2 linked regions of the Thermotoga maritima MSB8 genome follow. The protein of the gene in region 1 interacts with the protein of each later gene in a pairwise test. Links are inferred from orthologs where the notes say so. Each region holds a gene or a part of one and is shown on either strand. Other genes may lie near its edges. The genes, in order: nadE and dnaA.

Region 1 (3,109 bases):
TGCCTGAAGCAGTGTGGTGTAGATCGTTTCTTTCACCTTGTAGTCTCTTTCGAGTTCTATCAGTTTCTGTTCGAGTTCGGGAAGTTTTGAAAGTTCTTTTTCCATGTCCTCGTAGAGTTTCTTGAAGGCTTCGTACTGAGACTGATACAGGATTTTCTCCGACTCTGCCTTTATGAGACTGCTGAGTGCTTCTTCGTAGACGGGGTTGCCTGTTTTTTTCACCTGGGAGGTGAGAAGTCTTTTGAGCTCTATTTCGAGCTGTTTCTGTGTCTCCTGGAGTTCAGCTTTTTTCTGCACCACAGCCGGGTTTGTCTCTGTGTAACGTTCCATGAGACCAGCAAGCTCTATCTGAATGTTGATCATATTGCTTTTGAGTTGAGAAATGATAGGATCGAAGGTGATGCTGTCTTTGATCTGCTCGATTTCGATGTCGAGATCTTTGAGTTCTTTCGAGAAGAACTCAGACTGTTTCTGTGTTGCTTCCATGGCGATTCTGGCTTCTTCCATCTTTTGAAGAAGAGAAGCGTACCTGTCTATCAGAACCTGTGTCTGTGCTTCAACAGAATAAATTCTGTTCTGCTCTTTGAAGACCTTGAGTTTGCTTTCTGCTTCTTTGAGTTCTTGCTCCACCTTCGGGATTTGCTCTTCGAGAAAGTCCATCTTCGCTCCAAGCTGGCTCTTTGCGATGTTTTCACTGATCTTCGTGTAGTTTTCAACGATTTTGTTTGCTATTTCTGCTGCAAGTTTGGGTTCGTGCCAGGTAACCTTGACTTCCAGTATGCTCGAGTTTTTCACCGGCTCTACCGTTATGAGTTTTTCCACCATGTAACTGTAGAGAGAGAGTTTCAGATCGTCTTCTGTGAGGCCGTTTTTCTTTGCCTTCTCTATGTCTTTTTCGTCGAGGAGTTTGTGAACAAGATCGAGTTCGTCGATCACGGCTATGATGTTTCGTCTTGAGAGCATGATCTGTATCTCGTCTTCCTGACTTCCACCACCGCCCAGGAGGCTGGAGAGTCCTCCAAGCAGTCCTTCAATGGAAAGTCCTAGTCTCATACCCTTCTGTGTCGAGACTTTCACCCTCGCGTAAGCTTCGTACTGGGGTGTCGCAAGGAAAAGATAGATCCCTGTTGCAAAGACTGTCAGAACAAGAACAAGCCAGAAGAGCTTTGACCTTCTTTTGAACATCAAAAGAATGTCAGAGAGTGTGAGTTCTCTTTCTTCCACGTTTTTCCCTCCCTGGTGTGTTCTGTATCATATTCTATCAAAAGTGATGGGAATGTCTCTTCTGTACTTTTCTGAAAGTTCCAGAATCTTCTTCACCCTCTCGACTTTTTTCGGGTCCTCGTCTGAGAGGTCTTCGTTTTTTTCGAGTTTCATCAGAATGCGGTCGAGTTCCAAGTAACTCATGTTGAACGCCATCTCGTCTGTGATGCCGGGAATGAGATCGGGAGAAGGGGGTTTTTTCAGGATCTTTTCTGGAACGTTCATCTCTTTTGCGAGTTCGAAGACCTGTGTCTTGTACAGGTGCATGATGGGTTCTATGTCGACTGCCTCGTCACCCCACTTCACATAAAGGCCCGTCAGATACTCCGTTCTGTTCGTTGTTCCCACGACGGCGTATCCTCTCTTTTCTGCCTCGAAGTAGAGAAGGCACATTCTGATTCTGTGCTTTATCCTGTAGTACGCAAGACCTTTCAGGAACTCTTCAGGGCCGGTGTTTCTGAGATCGTCCAGGAAAGGGTCTTTCGAGAGTGTGTTCCACCTGTTCAGGACGTACCTTTTCACGATCGAGTCTGGAAGGAAAAGTCTTGGGGGAAAGAGTCTGTAGACACCTATCTTTCTCAGAATGGGTGTGATCGATCTTTTTCTGTACTCAACACCCAGTCTCTCACAGAAATCCACGGCATCCTTCAATGAATCTTTCGAGGAGTCCCTTTCAGGAAGGATGAGCGCAAAGACCCTGTCTTTTCCCAGTGCCTGAACACACAGCGAGAGAACGACGGCGGAATCCACCCCACCGCTCACACCAACGACCGCTCCTCTGTAGTTGTATTCTTCTATCTTTTCTTTTATGAAACTGATGAGACTTTCTTTCATTGTGGTCACCCTCTGGGATTTTAACATGTAGAATATGTGAATAGAGGAGGGGGATTTACATGACGGTTTTGATCATCGTAATTCTCATCATCGTTGTTTTTATCCTGACAAGAAACCTTCTGAAAATGTCACGCGAGATCCAGGAACTCAGGGGAAAAATTGAGAGCAATGCTATGAAAATGTTTGAAGAGTGGAAGAAGAGCGAGTGGGAACTCCAGAGAAGAGTTCTTGAGGCAAATTTGAAAAGAGAATACGAAGTGAAATTTCAGGAGTGGAAGATGGAAGAGGAGAAAAGGATCAGAGAGGATGCCATCAACAAAAGCAAAAGTGTGATAATGGGTCAGGTTACAGAGCACCTGATACCTTTCTTCCCAGAATTCAGATACAATCCAAAAGATGCAAGATTTATAGGAACTCCAGTGGATTTTGTGGTCTTCGATGGTTTGAGTGAAGGAAACTTGAGAAGAATAGTGTTTGTTGAGGTCAAGACGGGAAAAACGGGAAATCTGAACACCAGAGAAAGACAGGTAAGGGACGTGGTGGAAAAAAGAGAGGTTTACTGGGAGAAACTGCACTATCGTGGAGAGTGATCCCATGTTCATCGGCTTTGGATACGACAGACATCCGCTCGTTGAGGGAAGAAGGCTGGTCCTTGCCGGGGTGGAGATAGACGCACCCCTTGGAAGTCTTGGACATTCCGACGGAGATGTTCTCTCACATGCGATCATAGATGCCCTTCTGGGGGCAGGGTGTCTTGGCGACATAGGAACGTGGTTTCCGGAGACGAAGGAGTACAAGGACGCAAACAGTCTGGACCTTTTGAAAGAAACGGTGAAGATACTGGAGGAGAGAGGATTCAGTGTGGTCAACGTGGACGCAACGGTTGTGGCCTCCATCGTGAAACTCTCCCCCTACAGAGAAAAGATCGTGGAAAACCTCAAAAGTGCACTTGAAACATCCCGTGTGAACGTGAAGTTCAAGAGCGGAAACACGCTGGGGTTTGAGGGAGAAG
Region 2 (3,323 bases), 260 kb from region 1 along the record:
AGGGTAGAAGCAGATGTTCCGGAATCCATGGTCTCCTTCTACACGAAGCTGTTCGAAAAGGTGGATTCGGTCTCCGCGGGAATATTCAGGATGCCGTTGAAGGTGAAGGTTTTAAGGTCCGCCGGAAATGAAAGCTGGCTTCAAAAAATATTCCTTCAAGAAAAAGTGAAAAACATGGAGTTCTTTCTCTTCCAAAACAGGGTATCTGATGAGAATCTGGAAAAGATGATGAAACTTTTAAAATCGCGACTGAAGATCGTTCTGAGAAACGAGGGAATCGATGTGTTCCTTGAAACTCCAGAGTGGGTAGATAAAGAACACATCTCGCTGCTCCACGAAATGGGTGTTGTTTTGAGAAAGAAAAAGGGCATTCAACCTGCGCAGAATCCTATGGAACAGGCCTTTCTCACACTCAGAGTAGGATACGATCAGTTCTTCGAAGAAGACTTTGACATGGAATATTTTGCGAAAGATTTTATGGAAAAATTGAAAAGAATGTATGAGGTACTCGTTTCAATGTTATAATAAATACCGTGCAAAAACCTTTCAAGGAGGGACGAAACATGAAGGTAAGAGTTGACGCAGATGCCTGCATTGGATGTGGAGTTTGTGAGAATCTCTGTCCTGACGTTTTCCAGCTCGGTGACGATGGAAAGGCAAAGGTCCTCCAGCCCGAAACGGATCTTCCCTGTGCGAAGGACGCCGCTGACAGCTGTCCAACCGGAGCTATCAGCGTAGAAGAGTGAGGTAAGGGGTGGGGTTTTCCACCCCTTTAGAAATTTTTCAGATCTGTTTCTTTTTCTCCGTTGATTTTTTGAGTGTATCTGTTGGATAATTAATCCAGTCACTCCTCGTTTGGGGGTCCTCCATTATGAAAGAGAGAATACTCCAGGAGATAAAGACCAGAGTAAATAGAAAAAGCTGGGAGCTCTGGTTCAGTTCTTTTGATGTGAAGTCGATAGAGGGTAACAAAGTCGTCTTCTCGGTCGGTAATCTTTTCATAAAAGAATGGCTGGAGAAGAAGTATTATTCTGTACTATCAAAAGCTGTGAAGGTTGTGCTCGGGAACGATGCCACTTTTGAAATCACCTACGAAGCCTTCGAACCTCACTCCTCCTACAGTGAACCGCTCGTGAAGAAAAGAGCGGTGCTTCTCACACCGCTGAATCCCGATTACACCTTCGAAAACTTCGTCGTTGGTCCGGGAAATTCGTTCGCTTATCATGCCGCTCTCGAGGTGGCAAAACACCCGGGCAGGTACAATCCGCTCTTCATATACGGCGGTGTGGGACTTGGAAAGACGCATCTTCTTCAATCGATAGGAAACTACGTCGTTCAGAACGAACCGGACCTGAGGGTGATGTACATCACCAGCGAGAAATTCCTGAACGATCTTGTTGACAGCATGAAAGAAGGAAAATTGAACGAGTTCAGGGAGAAATACAGAAAAAAGGTTGATATTCTTCTCATAGACGATGTTCAGTTTCTCATAGGAAAGACAGGTGTTCAGACGGAACTGTTTCACACATTCAACGAACTGCATGACTCTGGAAAACAGATCGTTATCTGTTCGGACAGAGAACCGCAAAAATTGAGTGAATTCCAGGATAGGCTGGTTTCCAGATTTCAAATGGGACTCGTGGCAAAGTTAGAACCCCCCGATGAAGAAACGAGGAAAAGCATAGCAAGAAAGATGCTTGAAATTGAACACGGTGAACTTCCTGAGGAAGTTCTGAATTTTGTCGCAGAGAATGTGGACGACAACCTGCGAAGACTCAGAGGAGCCATCATAAAACTTCTGGTTTACAAAGAGACAACGGGAAAAGAGGTCGATCTGAAGGAAGCCATCCTGCTTCTGAAGGATTTCATAAAGCCAAACAGGGTAAAGGCCATGGATCCAATAGATGAACTCATAGAGATCGTCGCGAAGGTAACAGGTGTTCCACGTGAAGAGATCCTTTCCAACAGTAGAAACGTTAAAGCCCTCACTGCCAGACGAATCGGCATGTACGTGGCCAAGAACTATCTGAAGAGTTCTCTGAGAACGATAGCGGAGAAATTCAACAGGTCGCACCCCGTCGTTGTGGACAGTGTCAAAAAAGTCAAAGATTCCCTCCTCAAAGGGAACAAACAACTGAAGGCCTTGATCGATGAAGTGATAGGAGAAATCTCAAGGAGAGCCCTGAGCGGTTAACTCCTCGGGAATTCTCCTGAGGGACCATTTCAGAGCGGGTGTTCTGTAGGGATCAGAACCCTCGTCCAGCTTCAAAACCCACTTGCCGTCTCTTCCGGAAAGGTTGAGATAGTATACTTGCTGGAAACCGCCTTCGTCCGTGGAGATCACCTTCAGAAGATAATCACCATCCCTGTACACCTTCTTCACGACGAAAATCTTGTTTTTATCTTTGAACACCTTTCCTTCCAGCTCTTTAAGTTTTTCCCAGGTGACATTGCCTTCGAACACACTGTGAGCCATGGTGTTTTCACCCTCCATCAATCTTTTTACAGTTCCATTTTTTACTTTTCTTGCAACGATCAAAAAGGTCTTTTTTCCTTGAGATTTCCACTTTCTTTCGTAGCGAGTTTCTACATCTCTTTTGAAGTTCTCTTCGAACACATCTACGACAAAATACTCTGAGCTTTCGAAAGTATCCAAAACTTCCCGTGCGTACCACTCTTCATCGGTTGCAAACTCCACCGTACCATCCATCTCCAGGACGGCGGAGAGCGTTTGGAGAAAGTCGTAGCTGGTGATTCTTCTGCTTTCGTGTCTCTTTTTCGGCCATGGACATGGAAAGTTGATGTAAACCTTTTCTACGCTGTTGTCGGGGAACAACTCCCTCAGACCGAATCTGGCATCTACCTTCACGAGTCGAACATTTTTCAAGTTGTACCTTTTGAACTTTTTCTGTGCTTTCACGAAGGACGTGATGGACACCTCAAAACCAACGAAGTCTTTCTCCGGATGTCTTCTTGCAAGTTCTGCCAGAAATTCCCCGTTTCCAAAACCAATCTCAACCACTATCTTTGCCTTTCTGCCGAATATCTCAGACCAGTCGAGAGGAAATCTGGGAAAGTTTTGAGGCTTCAGTTCGTATTCTGTTACAACCACCTCAGCCACCTCTCCACTTCTATGAGATTCAGTTTTTTCTTCTTCGCGTATTCCACAACTTTTAGATATTCGTCTCTGGTGATGAATCTATCGAGTCCATATTCTTTCGCTCTGTACGCTGGGTAGAACTGCGCCATGATGTTCACAAGTGGTTTCGGCTCCAGCGTTGAAAGCAGATCGATCACACCGAAACTGTCTTCAAGGAAACCGG

What was found.
Region 2: the proteins of nadE (region 1) and dnaA interact in binary tests that used the Escherichia coli proteins (3 or more experiments, as listed by UniProt). The link is inferred for Thermotoga maritima MSB8 from one-to-one orthologs.

What each region holds. Positions count from the first base shown.
Region 1 is NC_000853.1:678,433-681,541, forward strand. The notes cover bases 175-2,958. They hold nadE (NAD(+) synthase), read right to left. Parts: upstream 2,098-2,958; coding sequence 1,252-2,097; downstream 175-1,251. Other genes in these bases: TM_RS03300 (exopolysaccharide transport family protein), read right to left, coding at 175-1,224; TM_RS03310 (Holliday junction resolvase-like protein), read left to right, coding at 2,157-2,687; ispF (2-C-methyl-D-erythritol 2,4-cyclodiphosphate synthase), read left to right, coding at 2,692-2,958. Outside these bases: more of TM_RS03300, read right to left, coding at 1-174; more of ispF, read left to right, coding at 2,959-3,109. UniProt on the Escherichia coli protein: Catalyzes the ATP-dependent amidation of deamido-NAD to form NAD. Uses ammonia as a nitrogen source.
Region 2 is NC_000853.1:943,121-946,443, reverse strand. Bases 35-3,032 are described here. They hold dnaA (chromosomal replication initiator protein DnaA), read left to right. Parts: upstream 35-871; coding sequence 872-2,194; downstream 2,195-3,032. Other genes in these bases: trmB (tRNA (guanosine(46)-N7)-methyltransferase TrmB), read right to left, coding at 2,171-3,032; TM_RS04740 (ferredoxin), read left to right, coding at 564-746; TM_RS04745 (DUF4895 domain-containing protein), read left to right, coding at 35-525. Outside these bases: more of TM_RS04745, read left to right, coding at 1-34; more of trmB, read right to left, coding at 3,033-3,112; TM_RS04725 (radical SAM protein), read right to left, coding at 3,103-3,323. UniProt on the Escherichia coli protein: Plays an essential in the initiation and regulation of chromosomal replication. Binds in an ATP-dependent fashion to the origin of replication (oriC) to initiate formation of the DNA replication initiation complex once per cell cycle.